2 regions of the Paenibacillus sp. TC-CSREp1 genome follow, and region 1 is predicted to be linked to the other one. Evidence: riboswitches for the same ligand, from Rfam matches in the RefSeq annotation. Region 1 holds a riboswitch; the other holds the start of a gene.
The links. A riboswitch is a leader RNA that binds a small molecule or an ion and turns the genes downstream of it on or off. The one in region 1 is predicted to bind glycine.

Region 1 (15,273 bases):
CTTCGAATTGATGCACCAGAATGGCGATGAAGCTAAGCCACAAGATCATACTCAGTTCGGACATGGTACGAAGATTCATAACGATGCCGATTGCGGTTACTGCCGCGAACAGCATCCCCAGATCAGGCCAGTATTTACGCAGCATATTCATGAGTAATCTCTCCTCACATCTTATTTTCTGAAAAAATAACGTTCCAGCAGCAGGTCAATCTGACGCTCGACAGGCTTCATTTCGATGCCTGAGCCAGCCTCAAGAGTCTGTCTCATCAGTGCAGGCATGAACACGGCACCGAAGACTTGCATCACCATCATCATTAGAATGTCTTGATCCTGTTCGTTGGTCAGCTCTTTCAGCAGACTCTTGATTTTGTCGAATCCAATCATCCGCATAAACTTTCCATACTCCTGCTGTGACGCAAATAAATTGGCGCCCATGGTAATGACTCGTGACAGCAGTTCAGGGTACTGCTCTATTCCTTGTACATAATGCAGCAAAAAACGTTTCAAGCGTTGCTCGGGTGGCAAAGTAAAGTCATCCAGTACCTCGAAAGATTCCTGAAAACCAGAAAGCAGAATCTGTATCACCTCGCTAATCAGCTTATCCTTGGAGCCAAAGTAATAATTCACCAGTGATACGTTTGTATTCGAACGTTGGGCAATGCTGCGAATGGTGATCTTCTCGAATCCTTCCTGTTTGATCATCTCCAGTGCAGTTTGAAGAATAGTCTCTTTGGTTTCATTGTTCTTGTCCACAGCTTCTTGTTCCCTTCTCGTTATATTTAAACATTGTTTAAAACGTTGTTTGATACATCTTAACATTCAATTTGTCTAAATTCAATAAACTTTTTCCAACATTTGGGGTAACATCTATAGTGAGGTTTGACCTGAAATAACAAAAATGCAAGGCTTGAAGCATTGTAATGGGGTTATTTTCCTGCTAAAGCTTTGCGTAATTGGCATTTATAAAGAAAGTATTAACTTTACAGAATCTTATGGATTGTTCGCTACACTTTAAACATGGGAGGATGAAAGCGCAATGACAGACAAGGATAACATACTGCTGGTAGAGGATGACCCGGAAATAGCCCGTATTCTGCTGGATCATCTGCGCCGTGAAGGGTATGCAGTAACCTGGGCATCAAGTGGACTGGAGAGCTGGGAGGACTTCAGACAGGGGGAGTATCAGCTTGTCCTGCTTGATCTGATGCTGCCGGAGATGGACGGATTTACCGTATGCAAACATGTCAGGTTAATCAGTGATGTTCCCGTATTAATCATGAGTGCACGTCACCAGGAGGAAAGTAAACTGAAGGGGCTCGGCCTAGGTGCGGATGATTATATCACGAAACCCTTCAGCCTGGCTGAGCTTACAGCGCGGATTGAAGCCCATCTGAGCAGATATCGCAGATATCAGGGGAGCCACCCCCGTTCCTCATCCAGTTCTGTTTTTCAGCAGTACAATGACGGATTATCCATCCACCCGCTGAATCAGCAGGTGATGCTGAATGGTACCGAGCTGCAGCTGACGGGAAAAGAAGGAGCGCTGCTTATGCTGCTGGCTTCGCATCAAGGCCGGGCATTCACGAAAACGGAAATTTATGAACATGTGTGGGGCCAGCCGGCAGAGGGAAGCTCAAGCACAGTCACTGTACACGTGAAAAGTCTGCGCGCAAAGCTGGGAGATGAGCCGCATCAGCCGCGCTGGATTCAAACGGTATGGGGCAGCGGCTACCGCTTTATTGGGGAGCGGATCGAATGAAGCTGAAATATTGGCTGATGCTTGCGTTCCTGATTGTCATGTTATTGCCTGTGGCTGCGGGCTGGGCATTGTTTTCCTTGTATAACTATTATGAAAGTCAGCGCGCAGTAGCTGAGTACGTGGAGTTATCCGGACGTTTCGCTCCTATAGAGAAGGCACTGGATAATCCGGAGCTGTACCAGCTGCAGTCTCCCGAGCATCAAATTCTCCCTGAGCTTGCCAGTGAACAGGTGAGTTTCAATCTGTATCTGCCCTCTGGCATTCGGGTGTACAGTTCTGGCGGGGATACATGGTCATCAAGCGGATACACGGTAAGAAGCTCTGAATTATACCGGAACCTGTACAACCTGCAGATTCGTCACCGTACATTTTCACTGAAGAAACCGGTCTGGAATCATGGAGAACTGGCGGGCATTTATGAGATAACGATGCTGCGTCAGGACTGGCTTGAAGGCATATCGATTCGAACAACCTGGGTTGTCGGCGGAGCAGTGTTATTCTTTGTACTGTTGTATGGGACGGTGTTGTGGCTGCTATCCCGAAAGCTATTCTTTCCCATGAGAGCTTTGATGAACAGGATGCATGCGTTTGCCCGTGGAGAACAACCGGATGTTGTACGGGCAAACATTCGGAACGATGAGATGGGTACGCTGCTGCAGCAGTTCGATGCGATGCAGCAAACGGTCAGGCAGACTCAGGCAGAGGTGGAGAAGCAGCAAAAAGAAAAAGAGATGATTGTAGCCTCTCTGTCTCATGACCTGAAAACACCGTTGATGTCCATCAGTGCTTATGCGGAGGCAATCAGCATGGACAACCGTTCTGAACGATTGGAGAGACAGGAGTATAAAGATGTTATTGCGAGAAATGTGGAACGTATGAAACAGATGATCGGTGAGCTTGAGATGTATACAGCGCTTGGCTCCAGTGATTCGGAACTCGCTATGGTTGAGGTGGAAGGGGAAGAGTTTTTCGAGATGCTGCTGGGCAGTTACGGAGGACTTGCGGAACGTGATCATTACAACATGCAGGTGTCTGTACGCACGAATCATCTCTACCGGATTCATCCTGAATCACTGATGCGCCTGACCGATAATCTGGTGCATAATGCGCTTCGTTATACGCCTCCCGAAGGTAGAATCGGACTCGCTGTAATTGATTCAGTGGAGGAGCTCCCCGAATGGATGAATCCGTTACTCGGAGCGGAGCTTGATCCTTACAGAACCGGGGCAACGATCATGGTGGTTCAAAATGAAGGTCCTGCAATTCCTCCAGAACAGCTGGAACGAATTTTCGAGCCGTATGTTCAATATCACAAGCAGGAGAGACATGGCTTCGCAGGAGGCTCGGGCCTGGGATTAAGCATAGCCAGAAGGATTGCATTAAAGCATGGAGGGGATATGCGCATGTGGTCCTCGGAACAATACGGGACTGCGGCTGTGTGCCGATTGCCGGAACTGTAAAAATACACAGAAATTAAAGAAGGAGGATGATCGTTTATGATGAAGAAAGGATGGAAGCTGCTCGGAGCTGCCTTGATTGCCACTTCAATGTTAACAGGATGTTCGGAAAAGGAGGTGCTTGGCATGTCGGGGGATGACATGATTGAGAAGATTATTGCTGCCGAGTCAGAGCCGGCTTCCTACTATGCGGAAGGTCTTTTGAAGATGTGGACGGATGGGGAAATCACAAATACCGTACAGGTGAAGGAATGGGTAGATGGGAAAACAGGACAGCAGCGGGTTGAGACAGAGGAAGATGGAAATGTAAGTTATGCGGTTCATAACGGATCAGAGATTCTGATTTATGAGAAAGAGGCCAAGACCGCTTTTTCAATGGACTCCTCCTCGTTTCAGCAAGAGCCTAACCAAACCCAAAAGCAGATGCTGGTGGATCAACTGGAACGGATGCGTGATTCCCACAACGTGAAGACGCTGGGCCAGGAAACGCTTCAAGGTCATGAGGTAATTCACATTGAACTAACACCCAAGGATGAAAATTCCCTGTCGATGTCATCCGAATACTGGATAGACCCCAAGAAGTGGATGGTTATTAAAGCGACCAGTACGTACGGGGATACCAAATCGGAGGTACTGTATGACCTGATTGATTACAATCCTGAATTCACGGACAAGACGTTTACGCTGGACATCCCTGCAGACGTTGAGATCCAAAAGATGAATGATGTGATGAATAACAAGGAGATAACACTGGAAGAAGCAGAGAAGGCAGTGGGGCAGCCGTTTCTGCAATATGTAGGGAAGGATCTGGAATTGTCGAGAATCGAGATGACTTCGTCCGTGAGTGAAAGCCGGGATGAGGTGACGTTATATTATGTGAAGAATAACAAGCCTGAGATCAGTATAACGGTATTCCAGGCACCTGAGGAAAATGTAGATGAAAAGCTGCTGCCAGAGGAAAAGAAAGTAACAATCCGTGATACGGAGGGTTCGTACATGTCCATGATTCGCAATCTGTCATGGAGCGAGGAAGGTTTGCGATATTCGATCATGGGAGAAAATGATGCCTGGACACAGGAGAAGCTGCTGTCGTGGGTGGATGCGCTCCAGCTTGCAAAGCCAAACAAATAATATCCTGTGAATAGTGAGCCTTGAACAATATTAGGGCGTGTCTTGAAACCTACTGAAGTGCATCTTTTACCGCCTTTTCGCCCCCTGCTGCGTCACTTTCCCTTGACGTGCCCCGGCACGCCTGCGGGAAACTTCCTGGCTTGGAACGAAAATTCAGCAAAATCTGCTTCCTTCAGAGTTTTCAGACACGTCCTAGTGAAAAATGCATATTATTATAGAAACGAAGGAATCCTTACTTTCTGACAGTCAGGGATTCCTTTTTATTACAACAGGCATGTTGCGTCACTTTAGTTGACATAAATTGAGCGGCATATTAATCTGTATATGATTGAATGAATGCCAAAAGCGTGATTCGTAATGAAATAACAGAATAAAGCGAATGATAACGAGCGGGAGAGACCTGAGCGGACTGCACGTAATGTACAGGCCGGGTTCAGGCACCGAAGGAGCAAGCTGTTATGCACCCGGCATAGCGGTTAATCTCTCAGGTAAATGTACCATCGTTGGACGCAGCTCTGGAGAGTGCGCAGAAGAAGCGCCACCCAAGGGGTATATGATTGATCAGCTCGGTAACAGGCGGGTACTGGAACGTACTTGACTTTGTTCTGACGCTGCTGCGATCATGAAACTCTCAGGTATCAAGGACAGAGAGAGGGCTAACGGCCTTCTTCTGTCCTTTTTTGATGTCATCATTCAGTAAATCAGGAACATTATGGCGGTCTTGTCTGAATAACGATGACGAAACCAATTGGAGGGTTACAACGTGCGATTTAAAGATGTTTTCTCAATTATCGGTCCGTCGATGACAGGACCATCCAGTTCACATACAGCAGGTGCTGCAAGGCTCGGCCGTATTGCCCGCCAATGGCTGGGTTGCACACCGGAACGTGCGCGGCTCACACTGTACGGATCATTTGCAGATACGTACCAGGGACACGGGACTGATCTGGCACTCATTGGCGGCTTGCTCGATTATGTTACGGATGATCCGCGGATACCGGATGCAGAGCAGTATGCAGCCGAAGCGGGTATGGAGGTTGAATTTTATACGAGTGGTCTACCAGCTCCCCATCCTAACACGGTTAAGATTGAACTCTGGCATGGTGAACGGCAGTGCTCATTAATGGGGGCTTCCATTGGCGGCGGCAGTGTGTCGGTGAATGCGCTGAATGATTTTCGCGTGCAGATCAGTGGGGAATTTCCGACCTTAGTGTTAAGACATGCGGACAAGGCAGGTGTGCTCGCCTCGGTCACTTCAACGATTAGCTCATCTGGAGTGAACATAGGTTATATGCAGGTGGATCGAAAGGCGCGTGATGGAGAGGCTCTGACGGCGATGGAGATGGATGCTCCTCCGAGTGAAGAGGTTCTGAAAAAACTGCGTTCGCTGGATCACGTGCTGGACATTCGTGTGATTGATCTGAAGAGAGGGGTTGACCCGAATGCGGTTTAAGCATTTGCATGAATTAAACGCGATCTGCACAGCCGAGTCCAAAACGATTGCGCAGCTAATGATTGAGGAGCAGGTGCAGGAGACGAACACACCGGAGGCAGACGTGGTGAAGCAGATGTCGGAATACTACCAGGTAATGAAGGAAGCCGTGCGCAAGGGGCTCACTGAAGATACGACCTCGCGCAGCGGACTGACGGGTGGAGACGGGAAAAAGATGGCCGAATACATTCGCCAAGGGCAGACCTGCTCCGGTGACGCTTCTGCGCTTGCTATGGCCTACGCTCTGTGTGTATCAGAAGTGAATGCTTCTATGGGACGTATCGTGGCTACGCCAACAGCGGGCTCCTGCGGTATTATTCCGGGTGTGTTCATCAGCTCGCAGGAACGCTTTGGCTGGACGGATGAACATCTGGTGAACGGACTGTTCTGCGCCGGGGCTATCGGTTACGTTATTGCCAACAACTCCTTCATCTCCGGTGCGGAAGGCGGCTGTCAGGCCGAGGTAGGGTCTGCAATCGGTATGGCTGCGGGTGCGATGGTGGAGCTGCGCGGCGGCACGCCGGAGCAGGTCGTGCATGCGGTCGGGCTGGCTTTGAAAAATACACTGGGCCTCATCTGTGATCCGGTGGCTGGCCTGGTAGAGATTCCATGCATCGTGCGTAACGGACTCGGTGCTGTTACCGCACTGGCTGCGGCAGATATGGCTCTGGCAGGGGTGCGTAGCGCCATTCCTTCCGATGAAGTCATCGATGTTATGCTGGAGGTGGGCAGTGCGATGCCTAGCCGTCATCGTGAGACAGCGCAAGGCGGGCTGGCCCAGACCCCTACAGGACGCAAAATGATGGAAAAGCTGGCTAAGCCTAAGGCGAAGCGGGCAGAGCCGGAAGACAAACCTGATATCCCAGGTACCGATTAAGGCAAAACAAGACAAAACGAATACAAAATCACATGACAAAAAAAGCGTCCATCCACCTGTGAATCAGATCAGGTTATGATGAACGCTTTTTTATATGGACTGTCTGTCCCGTTTGTCGACCTGTAGCATCGTTGTGAACATATACTTAATCCATGCCAGGTGAAGATTATGGCTATTATTATTGCTCCGCCAGTTCCGTACGCATAACGGCATAGCCATAGGCAGGCAGTTCAATGGCGAGAACCCCTTGGTCTATAGCGGTGCGGTGATTGCCTTCAAACAGCTCGGTCCAGGGCTGATCGCCTGCTTCCAGCTCAACGATGGCGGTTTCCTCCGAGCGGTTGAACAGCACCAGAATGCGCTCGGTATCACTCTTGCGTTCCATTACGAGCTGACTGCCGCCCGCACGGGCTTGCAGAAAGCGAACCGTGCCTTCGGCTCGCAATGCCGGATGTGCATGACGAAGGGCAATCAGCTTTTGATAAAAGCCGAGCAGTTCCCGGTCCTGCTTCGCCTCATCCCACTCCATGCATTTGCGGCACCCCGGATCATGTTCCCCGTCGAGGCCAATCTCGTCACCATAATAGATGCACGGTGCTCCCATATAGCTGAACTGGAACAATGCGGCCAGCTTCATCTTGCGCTGATCTCCCTCGCACAAGGTAAGCAGGCGTGGGGTATCATGACTGTCCAGCAAGTTGAAGGCTACCTCACTCGCCTGAAGCGGATAGCGGGATAACTGGCGGCCGATGGAGTTGGCGAATTGTTCGGCGTGCATCTTATCTTCAACAAAGAAAGCATTCACAGCTGCCGTAAACGGGTAGTTCATTGCGGCATCAAACTGGTCACCCTGCAGCCAGGCAGATGATTCATTCCATATTTCGCCCAGAATATAGGCGTCGGGGTTAGCTGCTTTCACGACTCGGCGGAAATCACGCCAGAAAGCATCATCCACCTCATCGGCCACATCGAGGCGCCAGCCGTCCGTGCCGATTTCCTTGATCCAATACTCGGCTACTTCAAGCAAGTAGGCTTTAACATCGGGGTTTTCGGTATTCAGCTTGGGCATATGAGCTTCAAAGCCAAACGTCTCATAGGTTGGAATGCCATTCTTCACGGTCAACGGAAATTCATGAATGTGAAACCAGTCCTTGTATTTGGATGCCGCACCGTGCTTCTGCACGTCGAGGAATGGGGCAAAGGTTTTGCCAGAGTGGTTAAATACCGCATCCAGCAGGACACGAATGCCTCGTTCGTGGCAGAGCTTGACCAGACGTTTCACCGTATCTGCATCACCAAAATGACGGTCCACGCGCAGATAGTCCTCGGTATCGTATTTATGGTTTGTCGTAGCCTCAAAGATTGGAGTAAAGTAGATCGCATTAATGCCAAGTTCGCTAAGGTAATCGAGATGATCCATCACCCCTTGAAGATCACCGCCAAAAAAATTAAACGGTGTAGGCTCACCGCCCCAGGGTTCGACCTTCTCGGGATTGATGGCAGGATTACCGTTCGCGAACCGCTCGGGGAAAATCTGATAAAATACCGCATCCTTCACCCATGCCGGGGGTGTAAATACAGCTCCTGCATGAATATAAGGAAACTGAAACATTCGCCCCGGATCATCCGGCTCCTCTTCCTGGAAGTCCGTCTCGGTCATCCAGATCTGTTTATCTCCGCTTTTAAGCAAAAAAGCATACTTCAATCGACGATACGGAGGTTTCACTTCCCCCTCGTAATAATCAAACATGGAATCTGACGTGAATTTGGTCAACGGCACGATATCCCGTGTTTCCTCCCACGCATATTTATCCCCGGTCAGGGCATAAACCTCGGTCAAGTCATTCTTTTTGGCACGTAGGCGCAGGTGAATGGTATCCCGGTCATAGGCATAGGCCCAGTTCCGTTTGGGTTGGTGAAAGATGGCTTCGAGCAGCATGTGAAATTCCTCCCGTCAGATGTGTATAGGATATGCAGAAGCAAGTGTGGTATATGTAATGCTTATCGGACTATTGTGAAGCTGAATGATTCGGATAATATTACGTCAACACAGATTGCGTTATAATAACCTTGAAGGCAGGTCATCTGTAATGATGATGAAGTGATGCGGATATGCCAAATCTGCCCAGATATATCATTAACCCAAAGGGTAGTGAAAGGAAACGAGTACATATATGAAAAACAAATTGTTATACATTGAAGACGATACCGAAATTGCGACATGGGTAAGAGAGGATCTGGAGGACCGCGGTTATGAGGTCATGTGGCTGGGCAGCGGAGAGGGGGCTGTTGAGGCGGCGACAGGCTGTTCTTTGGTGATACTGGACGTTATGCTGCCAGGGCTGGATGGATTTACAATAGGACAGCGTTTGAAAAAGGAGTATCCTGCTGTGCCGATCGTTATGCTTTCAGCCAGAACGTCGATTGACGACAAGCTGCATGGGCTTGATTTTGCCGATGACTATGTGACCAAGCCCTTTCATCCAGACGAGCTTGCTGCCCGCATTGAGGTGCAGCTGCGCAAGGCAGGTGCGGCTGTATCCAGCAATAATGTTTTGAAGCTGGATCATCTGGCGATCTATGAGAAGGATAACCGGATCGTTAACGAGCAGACGGGAGAAGAAATTATTTTATCAGGCAAACAGTTTCACATTTTCTCGTATCTGCTCAGAAATATGGGGATGATCCGTACCAAAGAGCAGATCTATGAGGCGGTATGGAACGAACCTTATCTGGATGGAGACAAGACACTAATGGTACATATCCGGCATCTGCGGGAGAAGCTGGAGCTTGATCCGGCGAACCCGGTCATTATTCAGACCGTGCGTGGTGTAGGATATAGGGTGAAGAAGCCATGATCAGCTGGCTCCGGAAACGAAAAGTAAAGAGAATGGAACGGAATGCGACATTACAGCCCTCTGTCCGGCCCAAAATGAAGTTCGGACGTTCTTTGATGACAAGATACATGCTTCTCATTTTGGCGGCTGTGTTGTTTGTGCCTGTTGTGGTTCCTTTGGTGGCATCGGTTTTCATTGTGGTCATCAGCAATACCAGCGATAGTATAGACGCACCTTACGGTAACGCTGATAACATTACCAATCTGTGGGTTAGTGAATCCAAGAAGCTGGATGGGGCATCGGATCAGAATATTAATACACGAATGAAACAGCTGCAGGAGAAGTACCCCAGATCGGCCATGTATCGTGTGAATGCAGAAGGCAGAACGGTGCTAATTCTTGGTGGCGAAGAAGCCCGGGTGTTGAAGTCAAAACCATCCGACACTTCACAGGTCATGCCCGGGACCTCAGATACAGATGTCACACTGCAGTGGCCTTCCGTAATTGGAAAGGAGGAAGAGACCTTAATTCCTGCAGCATGGACGGCAAATTATGCCATACAGTTCATGAAGAAGGCGCCCTATCGCGATCCACTAACCGTTGTTGCTTATATTGGAGGTGGAAATGAAAACAAAGGACAAGGTTTCATGGTGATCGAGGTCCCTCGTAAATTCATTCAAAAGACTTCCAGTAGCGGGGTAGTAGAATTCATCTATTTTGGCGTAGTTATGCTGCTTGTTTTTGTTTTATTCATCGTGCTGTCTATTCTGTTTTTCGCTCAAATCCGCAAGCGGCTCGTTCGCCTTCAGACGGCGATGGCTGCCCCGGATCATGAGGGTATTCCGAATCCTGTCCATATCCGGAGAGCGGATGAAATCGGGCATCTGGAGGAATCCTTTAATCAGATGGTGTATCGGTTGACGGACAGCATCCAGCGGGAGCGGGAGGAAGAGCAGCTTCGCAAACGGCTGGTTGCGGGTCTCTCTCATGATCTGCGCACACCCCTGACGGTTATTCGCGGTCACATGCATGCATTGCACAAAGAAAATCTCAGCGAGCAGGGCATTCATGCACTGGTTCGTATGGAAAAGAAGATGCAGGATCTCAGTGAGCTCATAGATAATATGTTTTCATATAATCTGCTGACGAGTGGAAGGTACACGCTGAAGCTGGAGCAGAAGGATGTGCTGCGTATGGTCAGAGAAGCCGTGGCTTCGTGGTATCCCGTGTGGGAGAAGGAGAACTTTGAGATTGATATTGATCTGCCGGAAGCACCATTGATGTGGGATGTGGATGAGCAGGGAATGAGGCGTGTACTGGATAATCTGTTTCAAAATGTAGTTCGTCACGCGGCGAGCGGCAAATATATCCGCATATCGACCGAGCAGGTGCAGGGCAAAACCGCCCTGGTCATTGAGGATCATGGGCCAGGGATTCAGCCGGATTCAGGAACGAAGGGTACGGGGCTCGGGCTATCGATCGTAGATTTGTTAATTCGCGAGATGGGCCTGCGCAAACGGGTTGACAGTTCCGAGGCAGGTGTCCGTACCTATCTGTACAGCGGGAGAGAAGGATAGGCAGTCGGGAGAATAGACGAGTGTTCTATCATTTATGTCGGGCCGCTATACCGAGCCTCTTTTTAAACTAATCTTAAACTTGCACGCAGGCTTGCCTTAACCTTGGAGGGTTACGATAGTTCCGAGGTGATTAATAGTGAGTGAAAATATTATTCAAACGGCAAATTTATGGAAAACATACAAGGACCGTGCAGCGGTTCGTGAACTTGATCTGCATATTAAAAAGGGAGATATCTACGGCTTTCTCGGTCCGAATGGTGCCGGTAAAACTACAACCATCCGCATGCTGCTCGGCTTGATCAAACCAACCAAAGGTGTCATCCGTGTCTTTGACAAGGATATTCGCAAGGAACGTATGGACATTTTGCGCCGTGTAGGTTCTCTGGTGGAGTACCCGTCCTATTATGGACATCTGAATGCGGTGGAGAATCTTGAAGTGCTGCGTCGTATTATCAACGTGCCCAAGTCCAGAATTGACGAGGTATTGTCTATTGTTGATCTGACCAAAGATGCCAAACGGGCCGTCAAAGGATACTCCCTGGGTATGAAGCAGCGTCTGGGTATTGCCAGTGCACTGCTGGGTGATCCCGAATTGCTCATACTGGACGAGCCGACCAACGGACTCGATCCGGCAGGTATTCAGGAAATTCGTGAGCTCATCAAACGTATGCCGCTGGAGCATGGCATTACCGTACTGGTCTCCAGTCACTTGCTGAGTGAAGTGGAGCAGATGGCAAGCCGTGTCGGCATCATTCGGGAAGGGAAAATGGTGCTGCAGGATACCATCGCAAGTCTGCAAAGCCAGACGGGAAGCACTATTAGACTTATGGTATCAGCGCCGGAGGAAGCGATTAAACTGGCTCGTGAACAGGGTCAATTCGGTCAGCAGCAGGGCGCAGTACTAACCTTCCCTTATATGGATAACACTGCGGTTGCCCTTCTCATTCGCCGCCTGATTGAACAGGAGCATGACGTGTATCGGGTGGAAGAACAGCGCCAGTCTCTTGAGGATCTGTTCCTGCGTGTTATTGGTGAGGGGGCGTCTGTATGACCGGGCGTGCATTATCTTCGGATTGGCTCAAGATACGTGGGAAAGGCATCTGGTTTCTGGTATTTCTGGCTCCAATCGGATTAACGGCCATGCAGGCCTTGAATTTCGGTTTACGGCTGGATTATTTGAAAGAGCAGTACGCAGGTAACCTGTGGGGTGGTTTGCTGGGCAACGTCTTTATTTTTGTACCGCTTGCATTAATGCTGGGTGCGACAATCCTTAGTTCCATGATTGCCGGAATCGAGCATGAGCAGGGCTCGTGGAAGCAGCTGCTCGCACTGCCCATCTCCAGACCTGCAGTCTATCTGGCAAAGTTCCTGCTGGCTTGCGTGCTGCTGATCATCTCCAGTCTGCTGCTGACGGCTGGTGTTGTTGGATTAGGACTGGTGCTTGGCTTCGATGCCAAAGAAATACCTTGGGCACAGGCGCTGAAGCTCGGACTAATGCCTCTGGCCGGTGCGCTTCCGGTATTGTCCATTGAATTGTGGTTTACGCTGGTATCCAAAAACCAGGCGCTGCCGGTTACGTTCGGCATTATTCTTGCCATTACCGGCATGTTCTCCTTAACCATCTCCCCACACTTTCCACTGGCTTGGGCGCAAATGGCATGGAGTTCACCGACTCCCTACTTGTACGCGGGTATGGGCGCAGGCTTGGGAATTCTGATTATGCTGACGGGCATGATGCACTTCAGCAGAAAGGATGTGGCCTGACATGAGCTTTACGACGACCTATTTTCGTATTCTTTCTGCTGAACGATTGAAAATGGCCAAATCGCCGGTTTGGCTCCTTGTACTGATCAGTCCGCTCATTTCCTTGCTTATCGGTCTGTTGTCTTCTACGGGGGATTGGAATGCTTTGATGTCAGTAATGGTTATGCTGCATGGGTTGCTACTGCTACCGATGTTGACAGGTGTCTTCACTTCGTTTGTTTGCCGATTCGAGCATGCAGGCGGTGGCTGGAAGCAGTTATTGGTTCTACCACTCACACGAGCAGGTGTATATTGGGGCAAATTCACCATCGTAATGGCTCTGGTGGCTGGCACACAGCTGCTGCTGCTCGGCAGTATTCTGCTGACAGGCATGATCCAGGGCATGGCAGATCCTATCCCATGGAGTCTGATTTTGGGCAGATTGCTGCTCGGTTTTCTGGCTTGTGTACCGCTGGCTGCATTGCAGATGTTTGTTTCTCTGATCTGGAGCAGCTTTGCCGCACCATTGGCATTAAATTTTGCACTAACCATTCCGAATATTCTGGTTGCGAATTCAGCTACGTATGGACCCTATTATCCATGGGCCCAGCCGATGATTCTGATGGTTCCGATCGATGGAGCAGGATTCGGGGCATTCAATGTTCCGCTAAGTACACTTCTGTCGGTAGTAGGAGGCAGTGCTGTTTTGTTTATCGCCATGGGCATGATCTATTTTTCCAAAAAGGAAGTATAAAGGGCTTGTCACTTTCAATATCTCTCTTGGGACCGCTGCATCGTTATTCGTATGCGGGCGGTCTCAGGGGATTTTTTTATTTTCGGCTTCCACATGTTCCATTTTTTTCATCATGATAGCTGTGAATTTTATCATAGGATATAGGCAAAATGAGACGAGAATCTGGTAAAATAAAAAAAGCTGTTTCTAGTCGGTCTTACATGGTTATTCGAGGGTAAGCCTTGTTACAGCCAAGAGTGGGGTATATTGAAATAAAGGTGAAAAGAAGATTTGGCTGAGAAAAGAGGGGTAGGCCTTTGGAATTGAATAAAACGGAAACCCTGAAACGAATTATTTCTGAGGGAAGCTCTTATCGGTCATTGTTTTTTAACCACCCGGATGCCATCTATGTCATGGACATTGAAGGAAACCATATCGATGCAAACCCTTCATTCGAACGGTTATCCGGCTACAAGATTGGAGAGCTTGCAGGGGTGAGTCGGGATCGCATCAGCCCGCCTGAAAGTGAGACAAGACGAGAGCAATTCATTGAAGAGGTGCTGGCTGGACATTCGGTCAGTGAATCCATGGCGTTTTATCATAAAGACGGTTCTGTGAAGCATGCACAGGTTACTTATATACCCATTACCGAAGGTAAAGAGGTTGTCGGCATTTACGGCATTGCCAAGGATGTGACGGACAAGGTGAAAATGGAGCGGGAGCTGCAGGAGACACAGGAGAAGTATCAGGTGTTGGCGGAACATGCACAAGACCTGATAACTACCTGTACTACGGATGGCACGTTGTTATATGTTTCTCCATCGGTTTATACGCTGCTGGGGTACGAGCCGGACGAGGTTACGGGTAAATCGTTCAAGTCCTACTGTTACCCGGGAGATTATCCTGATCCAATGGAGCTTTCGAGTATTGGAAATGGATGCAAGATGAGAGTGCTGCATAAGGAAGGGCATTATATCTGGATGGAAACACTGGCGAAACCTGTAGCTGGAGAGCAGGGCGAGGTTAGCCAGATTGTCAGCATCAGTCGGGATATCACTCAGCATAAGGATGCAGACCGGCGTCTTCGCGAAAGCCGCCAGAGGTACAAGTCATTGTTTGAATATAATCCCGCTGCCGTATACTCCTTGAACCTGGAAGGCGAGTATAGTGCGGTGAACAGCAATATGGTGCAAATGCTGGACATTCCGCGCAGCAAGCTGATCGGACAATCATTCTTGTCCAATCTGGAGAAGAGTGAGAAGAACAAAGGAGAGGCCTTCTTTGAGCTTGTAAAACAAGGAGAGCCTCAATATTACGAGACACGTGTCGTTAGTTCAAGCGGCCGCAAGATAGAAGTATCGGTAACGAATGTTCCGATTATTGTAGATAAGGAAATGGTCGGTGTCTACGGCATCGTATCCGACATTACGGAGCGCAAGGAGTATACGGAGAGGATTCAGGAGCTGAGCAAGCAGCATGAGTTGATTCTGAATACCGTAACGGAAGGCATTTACGGCTTGGATACAGACGGCATTACGATGTTTATGAATCCGGCGGCTGCTTCAATGTTTGGATATGAAGCCCATGAGTTTATCGGCAAAAGCTCACATCCCATTATCCATCACTCCCGAGCCGACGGCAGCTATTTTCCTAAAGAGGAGTGCCCG
Region 2 (15,273 bases), on a different contig from region 1:
TGTGACACTGGCATTGCCATTGACCAGGGCAGCTCCCAGCACGCAGTGCCCTGCTTCATGACGAGGGTGGTCAGCCACAAGCAAGAGCATCCCCCATCACATCTGATGGAACTGTTTCACCGCTTCCACCAGCACCGGATGTCCTTCTTCCATACCGGTATAGTGTGACAAAGCAGTCGCCACACCCTTTTCGCGAATCAGGCTTTGCAACTCAACTGCTTCGGGGTCATCGGATACATCGAACTTGCAGGCCGCTGCCATGCCCGTAGCCAGATGAGCCACAGAAATTCCTTCAGCATAAGCCAGCAGCGCCGGGCGAACGAGACGATCATTCGGGGAAAGCTTGCGCAGCGGCGAGCGTCCCACACGGGTCACCTCATCGGTCAGATAAGGATTAACGAACCGGCCCAATATTTTTACTATATACTGTTCATGCTCCTCCGGGTTGAATCCAAAGCGTTTCACCAGCACCTGCCCCGTTTCCTGCAAAGCCCCGTATACAACAGATTTTACTTTTTCGTCGGCAATGGCCTGCTGAATCGTATCATATCCGTGCACATAGCCGATATATGCGGCAACGCAGTGCCCGGTATTGACAGTAAACAATTTGCGCTCAATGTACGGCTCCAGATCATGCACATAAACGACACCATCCATTGGTTTGAAGGCAGGCGCCATCTGGGAGCGATCCACCACCCATTCGTAAAAAGGTTCTACCTGAACATGCAGCGGGTCTGCATGATTCTGAATCGGTACAATCCGGTCAACCGCCGAATTCGGAAAGTAAACATATTCATCAGCAAACGCGCGAGCCTGCTCATCCAGCAAAGCATATACATGCTCTTTCAGCTGGGTGCTTCCACCGATCGCATTTTCACATGCGATAATATGCAGCGGCTTGTGCACAGTACCGGCTTGCCTTCTTTGCTCCAAACCTTTCGCAATGCCTGGCGCAATATGCTTCAGTACCCCCACACCAACTGCGGTTGTCACCAGGTCCGTTTCAGCCACGGCCTCTGCGACCCTCTGCAGATCGCGACCGTCAATAGCTGTTACTCCGCTCACCGTCTCCTCATCCTTGCTCTCGTTGGCAAGCTCGACAGTGTATTCCCTCCGCTCCTGAAGAGCATGCACCAGCTCCTGATTCACATCCGAGAACGTTACCTCGTATCCCGCCCGAGAGAGAAGCAAGCCGATAAATCCACGTCCAATGTTGCCTGCGCCAAAGTGGAGAGCCTTCATAGCTCCATTTCACTTTCGAGAATAGTGATAACTTCCTCTGCTGTTTTCGCCTGACGCAGTGCTTCCATATTTTCTTCCTCGGCACAGATGACCGCAATGCTGGTTAGAATCTCCATATGCTCTCCGCCTTGTGCAGCGATGCCGATGACCATGTAGGCTTTTTCCTCTCCAAAATCAACCCCCTGCGGGAATTGAATAACCGAAATGCCTGTAGACAGGATGGCCGATTTGGACTCCTTCGTACCGTGCGGAATGGCAAGCCCGTTGCCGACATACGTGGAGACGATCTCTTCACGCTCCAGCATTTTGTCAATATAATCCGCCGTAATATGCCCTGCGTCCTTCAAGATCTGTCCTGCCATACGAATGGCCTCATATTTATCCTGAGCCGTTGCGTTCATGATGACTTTGTCTGTTGTTAACATACTCATGTTAATGCCCTCCAATTTCGTTTTTGCTGCGATAAAATCCAACCAGCTCCCGGGACAGATAATGAATAATTTCATCTCTGCTCCCTTTACCCAGCAACATAATCATCTCTTCCTGTAACAGTAATGCACTAATTTCACTGAGAACCTCCAGGCTTTCCTTGGACAATTCCTTCGGACCCAGCATCAATAACACATGACTGACGCCCTCGGGATCATCCATCGTCTGAAGCAGCGGTTCCTCAAGCTGGAACAGACTAATGGAAGGCCTGTAGATGCTCTCACTTCTTGTATGGAACAGAGCCAGCCTGGTGCCGGGAATCTTCTGACTTCCCATCGACTCACGAACCTCCAGCAGCTTCGCAACCTCTCCCGGGTCCTTCAGTACACCTGCTCGATGAGCAACCTTACACATGGCAAGCACACTTTGAGCAAAATCAAGATGAGCATTATCCAGGGCATGCACCTGAAACTTGCCAATGATACGTACAATCTCAAGCAGTGTTGCCTCCATCGCATCCGGGTCGGAATAACGATTCCGGGTCTCGTTCCCCATTTCGCGAGGTTTGCGGTGCTGCCGCTGTAACGTTGTTGTTTTGATAAAATGGCGCAGCCGCTCACTTTCTTCTGCGGTTAACAGCGGGCTGACTTTGTAATACTGATCTTCCTCCATCGGCAGATCAACGGTGGATAACACAAGATCATATTCCTCAGCCGGAACTCGGGTGGCCTCGTACCAGGATACGCTGTCTATAATCTGTATTTCCGGGAACTCCTTGGACAGCCGACTGGACAGCATGCGGGACGAGCCTATGCCGCTGTTACATACCACAATTGCGCGAATCTCCTGCTTTAACGCACGCAGCCGCTCAATGGATGCCCCAAAATGCATAACCAGAAAACCGATCTCCTCATCGGGTACCTCTGCTCCCGGCCATGCTTGTAACACCGACGTTCTTACCTGCTCAAAAAGGATGTCATAATCCTTGCGAATCTGCTGTAATAGCGGATTGCGTATGACCTGATGCCCTTCAAGACGTTCCATCACCGGAATCATGTGAGCAATCAGGCCTTCCCGAAGCAAACGATCCTCATGAAAGGCATACCCTGTTCTTTCCTGCATCTGATCCGTAAGCGAATGCACCCGATCCATCAGAATCAGATCATCGATCGGGAGCAGACCGGAGGAGTGAAGCTGCTGCTCGGTCTCGATTAGCAATTGGTGAAAATAGTGCTGCTCCTCCTCAGAAAAGCTCATGTCAAGCTGTGAGGATAATACACTGCATAGACGGGAGGCCATAAATGCGGGTACTCGTGCTTCATGCGCCTCTGCCATAGCCCTGGCAGCTACAGCCGATTCTGCCCCTGATCGTGCACGTTCTATATGGAAACCTTTGCGTATACGAACAACTGCCGCTGATAATTGAATAAGCAGCTTCATATACTGCCGTTCAGGAATTTTTTCGAGCCATTCGATATCCGGCTGCCATAATGCATTTTCAATCGTAAGCACATCGCTATGCCCGATCATACGAAGCAGCTTTTGATTTACGATAGAACCGCCCTGCTCTGGCTGTCTGCCGAAAAGGTCCGACTCATCCAGCACTTCCAGAGCCAGCGCGGCAATCGATCTGCGGTGAACCGCCTCACTGCCGGTAATTTTGACCCCGTATCCTCGCCTTCGTACCAGCTTCAGCCCCGCCTGACGAATGCGGGATTCCAGATCATCCAGGTCGGTCGTGACGGTAGACACCGTCACCTTCAGATCAGAAGCAAGAGCAAGCAGCTTGACTGGTTCTGCCTCATCGAGCAGGATGCAAAGCATGAAGAGCTTACGCTCTTCCGGCGTAAACTCTACATATTCATGACCTTCCAGCTTCTGGCGTAATGCACTGAGGTCATCTGAACCGGAACCGGAATCAATCCGAATGCCGGTCCCCGATTTTTTTTCCAATCGCATCCCGAGCGGCTCAAGCCATTGTTCGATCATCAGCAGCTCACGATGCACAGTACGGGTACTCACTTTTACTTCAACGGCGATTTCGCCGGCCGTGACTTCATGAGGATGATCCAGCAGGAACTCCACAATTTCACGTTGTCTTTTGGTAATACTCATATCTCAGCCTCCGGCTCTTGGAAAACGGCCGCCTAGTTTGAAGCTGTATCGCAGTGATTCACTGCTTACTTCAAACGTTCAACAAGCGCATCGTATTCCGGGCTTTTTAGGAAGTTGTCAATGGATATATGCTCCGCGTTCGGTGCGACTGCACGCGCTCGATCCGTTAATGTTTTTTGCGTAATTACAACGTCAGCATCCTGCGGAATTTCACTAATCGCCGTGTTGGTTACGGCAACATCAATTCCCTCGGATTTCATCTTCTTGCGAAGAATGGAAGCACCCATGGCACTTGAACCCATACCTGCATCACAGGAGAATACAATCTTTTTCACATCTGCTTTTGCTTTGGCAGCTGCAGCAATGCCGATATTTGCTGCTCTGTCTGCATCACGGTGATCTGCCGTAATGGCTGCATTTCCCGTATTGCCTTGACTCTTCATGTCCTTCATTCGGCTGGAGGCCGATTCCAGATCTTCATCCTTCTGTTTACCCGTTTTGAGCAGCAGAGAGGCCACCAGGAAGGAAACAACCGCAGCAACGATAACCCCTGCAAGCATCGGGATGTATCCACCTTTCGGCGTCAGCAGGAAATAAGCAATGATACTGCCCGGTGACGGTGCCGACACCAGTCCTGCTCCTGTCAGCATGAACGTCAATGTCCCTGTTACACCACCAGCGATAGCGGCCAGAATCAGAATAGGTCTCATCAGAATGTAAGGGAAATAAATTTCGTGAATCCCGCCGAAGAAATGAATAATGACTGCACCCGGTGCAGATGATCTCGCCGTTCCCCGTCCAAAGAAGCAGTATGCCAGCAAAATCCCCAGACCCGGCCCGGGGTTGGATTCCAGCATATAAAGCACGGACTGACCCAGTTCTCTTGCCTGATCTGTAGCAATCGGTGTTAATATCCCGTGGTTAATTGCATTATTCAGGAATAATACTTTACCTGGTTCAATGATCAGGTTGACCAGCGGCAGCAAGCCCAGGTTCATCAAACCCTGTACGCCTGCAGACAGCACCTTGCTGATGGCCTCTACGGCAGGTCCGATCCCCAATAAGGCAATGATGCCCAAAATACCGCCGATAATTCCGGCCGAGAAATTGTTGACCAGCATTTCAAAACCGGCTCTGATCTTGCCCTCTACCGATTTATCAAACTTTTTGATCACCCATGCCCCGAACGGTCCCGCAATCATGGCTCCAAGGAACATCGGAATGTCACTGCCTACAATGACACCTATCGTCATAATCGCCCCGACGACCCCGCCGCGTGTTCCATGCACCATCGTACCCCCGGTATAACCGATCAGCAGCGGCAGTAAATATTTAATCATCGGATCAACGAGCTGTGACAGCGTTTCATTCGGGAACCAGCCTGTTTTGATAAACATCGCGGTGATTAATCCCCAAGCAATAAACGCGCCCATATTAGGCATAACCATACCGCTCAGGAATCGTCCAAAGCGCTGCACACCGACACGTAACCCACCCTTGGAATTGGACGTTTGGTCCAAATTACTCATTGGTTTATCCTCCTTGAATCAAGTCATTATAAATTTGAAAGGGGTGTCATGCATCCCTGCTGTAATCCTAAGCGAGAAACCGCTGCTGTTCAATCAAATGAAAGCGTACTTTCGTCATGAACAATGATGACAACATTAGATTATGTAATCGCTTTTTTGTAGTCATATTCATTAAAACCCTTGATACACAAGGACTTTTCAGGCTATGATTCAGATCATATACAGTACAGGAAGCAGTATCATAGCTTGGTCCGCACTCCCCATTTTTATCCTGAATTCATATGGTTATAGCTCAAAAACCGTTCAACTACTCCTGCAAAAACATCAAAAAACCTGCATGAGCTGGCAGCCCACACAGGTTCAAAGAACATCTTTTTTGAATGTTATATGATAATATATATGTCAGTAAGTACAAATCAATCCGATCATGCAGTGCATCATCTACTCGATATGCTTCCGATAAGCGTCCGCATTCAGAAGTGCGGATAGAGCCGCCTGTAAATCTCCCTCAACACGGATTTCAATCATCCAGCCTTGTTCATAAGGAGAGCTGTTCACCAGCTCCGGCGAGTCCTGCAGCGCTTCATTGACTGCAACAATCGTACCGCTAACAGGCGAAAATAAGTCCGACACCGTTTTCACCGATTCAATGGTTCCGATGCTCTCGGCCGCAGCGACACTTGCTTCAAGGTCAGGCAGTTCTACAAACACAATGTCACCCAGCTGATGCTGTGCGAACTCGGTAATGCCGATCCGAACGGTATCCTCTCCAACGGTTTGCACCCACTCATGCTCTTCACTGTACAGGAAATCACTTCTCAATTCGCTCATCCATATCCGCCTCGCTTCTTCAATAATGAGTGCATGCGTTCTTTGACCTTTACCTCTTCCCCAAACAACAGCGTAAATATTTCGCATTCAAATGTCAAGATAGCTTACAATTTATTCGAAATTCATGCCGGTGGTCCCATCACCAAAAAGCACTCTTTCTACATATACTGGATAATAATAGAATAGTAAACGCACTCATTTTAAATATACGAACGTTATATTCAATAAATAGTATAATATTCGTCTTTTATACAAGTTTAATGATATTGTTCTTGACATCATGATTGGATTCACGTTTTAATGAGAGTAGCAACTGAATTGAATTGCATTACGTATGAACCGCGGATGAATGTAAAGGGAGAGACTGCCCGTGACACCCGTTCTGGGGATGTACTTAAGGCGGCGCCGAAGGAGTAAACCACCGACAAGCGGAGGTGAATCTCTCAGGCAAAAGGACTTTTACAGGACGCAACTCTGGAGAGCATCTAATCGTCCTTAACGGACGTTATGATCACCCAAGGGGAAACCTGTCTGCACTAGCGGCGGGGTAACTCTCAGGTACAAGGGACAGAGCCTAAGAATACAGCGTGCTATATGGCATGCCGGTTCTTTGGCCTGTCCTTTTCCTTTTCCTTTTCCTTTTCCCCAAAAAAGAATGCAGGATATCGAATCGTCGGCCTTTGGCAGCGTGTCTTTCATAAACGACTTCATCCAATACTTATGAATGTGCTTGTTGTTTAGCATCTTTACCTGATTCACAGATTTCGCGTTTCTATACTTGGCCCGATAACGGCCCTTGACGAGGTGATTGGATGTCCGACTTATTAAGAACACCACTCTTCCCCCTATATGCTCAATATGAAGGTGTACGCTGCATCGATTTTGGAGGCTGGGAGCTTCCGGTGCAGTTCAGCGGTATTCAAAAGGAGCATGAAGCGGTGCGTGAGCGTGCCGGGCTGTTTGATGTGTCCCATATGGGTGAATTCACCGTAACGGGAGAGCAGGCGGAAGCCTTTTTACAACGCATGACCACCAATGATGTAACCACAATCGTACCGGGCCAGGCCCAATATACCCTGATGTGTTATCCTGATGGCGGCGTGGTGGATGATCTGCTGATCTACAAGTTGGCGGAGCAGCACTATATGCTCGTTGTGAATGCCTCCAATATCGACAAGGATTGGGCTTGGCTGCAAGAACACATGACTCCTGGCGTGAACATGACCAATGTTTCGGAGCAGACGGCTTTGCTTGCACTGCAGGGTCCTCTGGCAGTCGAAATTCTCGGCAAAGTTACAGGCACGGGCACGGATGCAGCTTCGATCGAACCTTTCCGCTTTGTACAGGATGCCAGCGTATGCGGGGTCAGCCTGCTGTTATCGCGTACCGGATATACGGGAGAGGATGGCTTTGAACTGTACGTTTCAGCAGAACAGGCTGCTCTGGTATGGAACGGATTGATGGAAGCCGGTGCTGATCTGGGTCTGGTTCCGGCAGGACTTGGCGCTCGTGATACACTTCGATTTGAAGCGAAGCTGCCTTTGTATGGCCAGGAGCTGTCTCCTACCATCTCTCCACTGGAGGCAGGTCTTGGCATGTTTGTGAAGCTGAATGCCGGACCTTTTATCGGACACGAAGCTCTGCTGAAGCAGAAAAATGACGGTCCTGCCCGCAAGCTCGTTGGCATTGAAGTGCTGGAGCGCGGCATTCCGCGTCCGCATTATCCGATCTATACAGGTGACGTGCAGATTGGAGAAGTGACAACAGGTACCCAATCACCAACCTTGAAGCGTAATCTGGGCCTTGCCCTGATTGATGCCAGACATGCCGCACTGGGCACACCGCTGGAGATTGAGATTCGCGGCAAAAAGCTGAAAGCCGAGGTCGTCAGAACCCCTTTTCATAAACGGACACGTACGTCAAACACCCCTACCCAAGGAGCTGAGCAAGCATGACGAGCAAGCACCGCTATATCCCCATGACTGAACAGGACCAGAGCTCTATGCTCGCCACGATTGGTGTGGATACGATCGAAGATCTGTTCAAAGACATCCCGCAGGAGATTCGTTATCAGGGCGAGCTGCCCGTATCCTCCAAACTGGATGAATATGCCTTAACCCGTCACATGTCCAAACAAGCCGGTAAAAATGCCAACTTCGAGACACACGCCAGTTTTCTCGGCGCAGGCATCTACGATCATCACATCCCTTCTGTCATTAACCATGTTATTTCCCGTTCGGAGTTCTATACCGCCTACACCCCTTATCAGCCTGAGATCAGCCAAGGGGAGCTGCAAGCGATCTTCGAATTTCAATCCTATATCTGTGAACTGACGGGCATGGCGGTAGCCAACGCGAGCATGTATGATGGTGCAACCGCATTTGCCGAAGCAGGTAATCTCGCCGCAGCTGCCACACGCCGCAAACAGCTTATCGTATCCCGTACCGTTCACCCGGAAGCCCGCCAAGTGTTACAGGCTTATGCACATGGCTTGAGTCTGGAGATCGTGGAGATTGGTTACAAGGATGGTGTGACGGACTGGGATGCCCTGCAAGCAGCCATTTCGGACGACACTGCAGCAGTTATGATTCAAAGCCCCAACTTCTTCGGTGCTGTGGAAAATGTAAAACAGGCTGCCGACCTTGTGCATGCACACAAAGGCCTGCTCGTTGTGAGCGCCAACCCGCTGTCGCTCGGTCTGCTGGAAGCCCCAGGCAAGCTGGGTGCCGACATCGTAGTAGGCGATGCGCAGCCCCTTGGAATCGCCGCTTCGCTTGGCGGACCCACTTGCGGATACTTCGCCGTGTCCCAGGCTCACATGCGCCGGATTCCCGGTCGCATCGTCGGTCAGACCACCGACCGCAACGGCAAACGTGGCTTTGTGCTGACGCTGCAAGCGCGCGAGCAGCACATCCGCCGCGAAAAAGCGACGTCCAACATCTGCTCGAATCAGGCCTTGCTCGCGTTAAGTGCTTCCGTTTACATGTCCACTATGGGAAGACAGGGTATGATCGATGTCGCTGACCTGAATTTACAGAAAAGCCACTATGCGCTCCAGAAGTTCAAAGCGATGCCGGGGGTAAGCCTGACTTTCTCAGCTCCTACCTTTAACGAGTTTGTGATCCAGCTTCCGGAAGGAACCGATGTGGATGCCCTCCAGCTGAAGCTGCTGGATGCAGGCTTCATCGGTGGTTATGAGCTTGGGAAGAACTATCCAGAGCTTGCAGGACATATGCTCATCGCGGTTACCGAACGTCGCAGCAAAGAAGAGATTGACGAATTCGCACGTGTATTGGAGGGATCACTGTGACTCAGGAAATGACAACAAAAGCGGCCGGAGCCTCATCGGAAGGCCAAACAAATTCACATGCTGATACAACCAGTGCAGTTCAACCTACGAATCAGCAGCCCGAGACTGGTCTGCAATCCGCAGCTGTCAACCTGCAAACTGCCTCATCGGCTGCTCCCGAGCAAACATTGATCTTTGAATTGAGCAGTCCGGGCCGCGTAGCTTATTCCCTGCCGGAGTGTGATGTGCCCCGTCTGGACGCCGACACGTTGATTCCCCGGGAAATGCTACGCTCAGAAGCTGCAGCCTTGCCGGAAGTATTTGAAGTGGATGTCATTCGCCACTACACTGCATTATCCCGCCGCAACTTCGGGGTAGATAACGGATTTTACCCGCTTGGCTCCTGTACGATGAAATACAACCCGAAGATTAACGAGGATGTTGCCCGGTATAACGGCTTTGCCAAAATCCATCCTTACCAGCATGAATCGAGCCTTCAAGGTGCGCTGGAACTGCTGTATACGTTACAGCAGGATCTGGCCGGGCTGACTGGCATGGATGCCGTGACCCTGCAGCCGGCTGCAGGTGCACATGGCGAATGGACCGGACTGATGATGATTCGCGCTTATCACGAAAGTCGCGGTGAGCTTCGTACCAAAGTTATCGTGCCCGACTCCTCTCACGGCACGAACCCGGCCAGCGCAACGGTGGCGGGATTCGAAACCGTCACGATTCCTTCCCGTACAGACGGTCTTGTTGATCTGGAGGCGCTGCGTGCGGCGGTTGGAACGGATACCGCTGCCTTGATGCTGACAAATCCGAATACACTCGGCTTGTTTGAGAAGGACATTCAAGAGATTGCGGCGATCGTACACGAGGCTGGTGGCCTCCTTTATTACGACGGAGCCAATTCCAATGCCATCATGGGTATTACACGGCCAGGGGATATGGGCTTTGATGTGGTGCATCTGAACTTGCACAAAACGATGAGCACCCCGCATGGCGGCGGCGGCCCGGGTGCAGGTCCGGTCGGTGTGAAAAGCCGTCTGATCCCGTTCCTGCCCAAACCGATGGTTGTTCAGAATGATCAGGGTGTTTATTCACTGGATTATGAAGGAGATCAATCCATCGGCCGGGTAAAAGCCTACTATGGCAACTTTGGCATCCTAGTTCGTGCCTATGCTTACATTCGTACCTATGGCCCGGAAGGCCTGCGCCGTGTATCCGAATGTGCCGTGCTGAACGCCAACTATATGATGGCTCGTCTCGCACCTCACTATGAGATTCCTTATCCGGGTGTATGCAAGCATGAATTTGTGATGTCAGGACGCGGACTGAAGCAGTACGGTGTACGCACACTGGATGTGGCGAAGCGTCTGCTGGACTTTGGCTATCATCCGCCAACGATCTACTTCCCGCTTAATGTTGAGGAATGTATCATGATTGAGCCAACCGAGACCGAAAGCAAAGAAACGCTCGACGGATTTATTGATACGATGATTCGCATCGCCAAGGAAGCGGAAGAAACACCTGAAGTGGTGCTGAACGCACCCTATGGCACACCCGTCACACGATTGGATGAAACGACCGCGGCACGTAAACCTGTATTGAATTGTGCCTGCAGCTGAGCATCGATTTATAACCGTTAATTTACTTGCTGCTGATTGACTGCATGTCATCCCCTTGTGCGGGTGGAGGTATTCCCTCGACTGTGCAAGGGGATTTTTTGGATTTATTTGTAGCGTGCATTGCGACTAATATTTCCAACGTGAAAACAAAAAAAGCCGGCACCCACTTGATTCGTGGACACCGGCGATATTGCTGCCCAGGGCAGCCCTTTAATTCGGAAAAAGAAAACCTCAAATCCGGAGGAAACTCCGGCAAAATTACGCTTGAATGCTTTGAACGAGTTCAACCACTTGTTCAGCGGTTTGCATTTCCAACGCTTTGGCTGCCAGTTCCTGCATATCCGCACGGGACAGCTTGGTGATCTGGCTGCGAGCTGGCAGAATGGAAGTTGCGCTCATGCTGAACTCATCCAGTCCGAGACCCAGCAGCAATGGAATTGCTGTTTCGTCTCCTGCCATCTCACCGCACATGCCAGCCCATTTGCCTTCACGATGCGCTGCATCGATAACCATTTTAACCAAACGCAAAATGGCCGGGTTGTAAGGCTGGTACAGATAAGATACACGCTCGTTCATCCGGTCAGCAGCCATCGTGTACTGAATCAGATCGTTTGTACCGATACTGAAGAAGTCCACTTCTTTGGCGAATTGATCCGCCATTACAGCTGTTGATGGAATTTCGACCATGATACCGAGTTGAATGCTGTCGGAAACAGCAATCCCTTCAGCGACCAGCTTTTCCTTCTCTTCGAGCAGAACAGCTTTTGCTTCACGGAATTCACCCAGTGTTGCGATCATCGGGAACATGATACGCAGGTTTCCGTGTACACTTGCACGCAGCAACGCACGCAATTGTGTACGGAAGATATCCAGACGGTCCAGACACAGACGAACTGCGCGGAAGCCGAGGAATGGATTCATTTCTTTTGGCAGATCCAGATAAGGAAGCTCTTTGTCCCCACCGATGTCGAGTGTACGCACAACGACCGGTTTACCTTCCATTTTTTCAAGTACCGCTTTGTAAGCATTGTACTGAATGTCTTCAGAAGGAAGCTTGTCTCTGCCCATGTACAAGAACTCGGTACGGTACAAACCTACGGCTTCGCCACCGTTCTCCAATACACCTGTTACATCATTCGGTGTACCGATGTTTGCAGCAAGCTCCACATGAACGTTGTCCACGGTAACTGTCGGTTCGTCACGCAGTTTTCTCCACTCCGCACGCTGTGCATCATACTGTTCCTGTTTGGCACGGTATTCAGCAACTACGTCGTCTGTAGGGTTAACCAGAACGTGGCCGTCCAGACCGTCAACAATGATCAGGTCGCCTTGTTTCGCTTGAGACAAAATGTCCTTCGTTCCGACTACAGCCGGAATTTCGAGCGAACGAGCCATGATTGCAGAGTGAGAAGTCCGTCCACCGATGTTCGTCGCAAAACCTTTAACATACTGGCGGTTCAATTGAGCTGTATCGGAAGGGGTCAAGTCCTCCGCTAGCACAATCACTTCTTCACTGATCTCAGCCGGGCTCATGAAGTCGATGCCAAGCAAGTGATTTAGCACACGCTTTGTCACGTCACGCATATCTGCTGCACGTTCCTGCAGGTATGCACTCTTCATATTTTCAAACATGGAGATGAACTGGGAAGCTGTTTCATTCAGTGCAAATTCAGCATTCACCATTTCATCCGCAATTTTGGCTTTTACCGGATCAATCAGTTCCGGGTCATCCAGAATGAGCAAATGCGATGCGAAAATTTCAGCTTTTTTCTCGCCAAGCTCTTGTAAAGTACGCTCTTTGATCGCTTCGAGCTCAGCCCGGGACTTGCCCAGAGCCGAGTCGAGTTTAGCGATCTCTGCGTCAACGTCGTTAATTTGGCGTTTTTCTACAGAGTAGTCAGGATGCTCCAAGATAAACGCCTTGGCGATAGCGATACCCGCCGAAGCCGCGATCCCGGAAACATTAAGCATTAATTTCGCCCAACCCTTCGTTAACCATAACGTCAGTCAAAGCTTGCAGAGCTTCTGCTTCGCCTTCACCTTCAACGATAATGCTGATGGTGTCCCCTTGCTCCAGACCGAGAGAAAGAACGCCCAGAATGGATTTCAATGTTACTTTTTTGCCGTTAGCTTCTGCAAAAGATTCTGCACCTTTGAATTTGTTTGCTGTATTAACCAGGGCAGTTGCCGGACGTGCGTGGATACCATCTTCGTCTGTAATTCTGAATGTTTGTTGCATTACAATCATCTCGCTTTCGGTAGTTTAGTTTAGGCATTGCGTATATTTACACTTGCTTGCCATCGTTGGAACAGTTCTTATTTTATCTCAATGATCGGCTGATCGCCAACTTTGAGCACGCCACTCTTCTTCAGTGTGACGGTGGAGCCTTCTGGCAGGTTGGTGAAAATCACCGGAGAGATGATGGACGGAGCATTTGCTTTTACATACTCCAGATCCACTTCCATAATCGGCTGACCCGCAGATACCAGGTCACCTTCCTGAACCAGTACGTTGAAACCTTGACCTTTCAGTTTCACCGTATTGACACCTATGTGAACAAGCACTTCCTTGCCGCCATCGGACATAATACCTACGGCATGTTTGCTTGGAAATACATTAAATACTTTACCATACACAGGGGAGGTAATCGTGCCATCATGTGGCAAAATAGCGAACCCGTCACCTGTCATCTTTTCAGCAAAGACCGGATCAGGTACGTTGGTTATATCAAGCAGCTCACCATTAACCGGCATAACGATATCCTCTGGTACAATGCGTTCGCCCTGCTCTCCTTGCGCCTTCTCCTCTTCAGGAGTTGGTTTAACCTCTGCAGCGGGAGCTGGTGCAGGCGTACGTCCTGCAATGATATCCTGCATTTGGGATTTAATCGTATCGGAACGTGTTCCGAAGATGGCTTGAACATTATTACCCACTTCAAGCACACCAGATGCACCCAACTGCTTCAAACGATCTTTTTGCACATTCGATTTCTCATTAACTTCAATCCGCAAACGAGTGATACATGCATCCAGATGTTTGATATTTTCCTTACCGCCAAACGCTTCGAGAATATTATGCGGCAGATCATCAGCAGAGCCTGAAGCACCACTGCTCGATGCAGCCTCAGCAGAAGCTTCCTCGCGTCCCGGCGTTTTGAGGTTGAACTTGCGAATAATGAATCGGAAACCGAAATAATAGATTACCGCAAGAATCAGACCAACGATAATAACGTCCCACCATGGCGTACGGTTTGGAATGATACCAAAGATCAGGAAGTCAATGAAACCACCTGAGAAGGTCATCCCGATTTTGACGTTAAGCAGTTGCATCGTCATGAAGGACAAACCTGCAAAGATACAGTGTACAGCAAACAGAATCGGTGCTACAAACAGGAACGAGAACTCAAGCGGCTCTGTAATACCTGTCAGGAACGATGTCAGTGCAGCAGAACCCATGATACCTGCAACATATTTTTTATGCTCAGGTCTTGCTTCATGGTACATCGCAAGTGCGGCAGCTGGCAAACCGAACATCATGAACGGGAATTTACCAACCTGGAACGTTCCCGCTGTCAGCGCAACACCATCACGCAGCTGGCTGAAGAAAATCTTCTGGTCTCCGCGAATGACATCGCCGGCTTTGTTCACATACTCACCGAACTCAAACCAGAATGGAGAGTAGAAAATATGATGCAGACCGAACGGAATCAGTGAGCGCTCCACAACACCGAAGATGAAAGCCGACAAGGTCGGACTGGTATCCACCATGAAGTGAGAAATCGCATTTAATCCGTTCTGAATCGGAGGCCAGATTACTACGAGCAGCAACCCGAGAATCAGGGAAACGACTGAAGTAACGATAGGAACAAAACGTTTACCTGCGAAGAATCCCAGGTAAGACGGCAGCTCTATTTTAAAGAACCGATTATAACACAGTGCTGCGGCGATACCGATAATGATACCTCCAAATACCCCTGTGCTTAATGTAGGAATCCCCAGGATACTTGCATAACCCGGCACCTTGCCAATCATGGCAGGGGTAACCCCTACAGCAGAACCTAAAGTTACATTCATGACCAGATAACCGATGATGGCTGCAAGTCCTGCAACACCTTCACCGCCAGCCAGTCCGACCGCTACACCGACCGCAAATAGCAATGCCAGATTATCAAATACGATCTGACCTGCGTTCATCATGATCGTTGCAATC

Region 2: another riboswitch for glycine. It lies ahead of gcvT (glycine cleavage system aminomethyltransferase GcvT); the one in region 1 lies ahead of sdaAB (L-serine ammonia-lyase, iron-sulfur-dependent subunit beta).

Annotation. Positions count from the first base shown of each region.
Region 1 covers NZ_JBNOKM010000015.1:41,032-56,304, reverse strand. Annotated here, with positions in the region: gene ACQSGY_RS22120 (HXXEE domain-containing protein) at 1-151, opposite strand, end outside; gene ACQSGY_RS22115 (TetR/AcrR family transcriptional regulator) at 172-753, opposite strand; gene ACQSGY_RS22110 (response regulator transcription factor) at 1,037-1,759, shown strand; gene ACQSGY_RS22105 (sensor histidine kinase) at 1,756-3,219, shown strand; gene ACQSGY_RS22100 (LolA family protein) at 3,256-4,347, shown strand; glycine riboswitch at 4,728-4,856, shown strand; glycine riboswitch at 4,861-4,997, shown strand; gene sdaAB (L-serine ammonia-lyase, iron-sulfur-dependent subunit beta) at 5,111-5,800, shown strand; gene sdaAA (L-serine ammonia-lyase, iron-sulfur-dependent, subunit alpha) at 5,790-6,716, shown strand; gene ACQSGY_RS22085 (alpha-glycosidase) at 6,895-8,655, opposite strand; gene ACQSGY_RS22080 (response regulator transcription factor) at 8,891-9,574, shown strand; gene ACQSGY_RS22075 (HAMP domain-containing sensor histidine kinase) at 9,670-11,130, shown strand; gene ACQSGY_RS22070 (ABC transporter ATP-binding protein) at 11,267-12,181, shown strand; gene ACQSGY_RS22065 (ABC transporter permease) at 12,178-12,894, shown strand; gene ACQSGY_RS22060 (ABC transporter permease) at 12,896-13,627, shown strand; gene ACQSGY_RS22055 (PAS domain S-box protein) at 13,924-15,273, shown strand, end outside.
Region 2 covers NZ_JBNOKM010000018.1:82,414-97,686, reverse strand. Annotated here, with positions in the region: gene ACQSGY_RS24810 (mannitol-1-phosphate 5-dehydrogenase) at 97-1,242, opposite strand; gene ACQSGY_RS24805 (PTS sugar transporter subunit IIA) at 1,239-1,673, opposite strand; gene ACQSGY_RS24800 (BglG family transcription antiterminator) at 1,675-3,786, opposite strand; gene ACQSGY_RS24795 (PTS mannitol transporter subunit IICB) at 3,852-5,315, opposite strand; gene gcvH (glycine cleavage system protein GcvH) at 5,757-6,146, opposite strand; glycine riboswitch at 6,492-6,615, shown strand; glycine riboswitch at 6,619-6,719, shown strand; gene gcvT (glycine cleavage system aminomethyltransferase GcvT) at 6,959-8,101, shown strand; gene gcvPA (aminomethyl-transferring glycine dehydrogenase subunit GcvPA) at 8,098-9,456, shown strand; gene gcvPB (aminomethyl-transferring glycine dehydrogenase subunit GcvPB) at 9,453-11,063, shown strand; gene ptsP (phosphoenolpyruvate--protein phosphotransferase) at 11,322-13,034, opposite strand; gene ACQSGY_RS24765 (HPr family phosphocarrier protein) at 13,027-13,302, opposite strand; gene ptsG (glucose-specific PTS transporter subunit IIBC) at 13,380-15,273, opposite strand, start outside.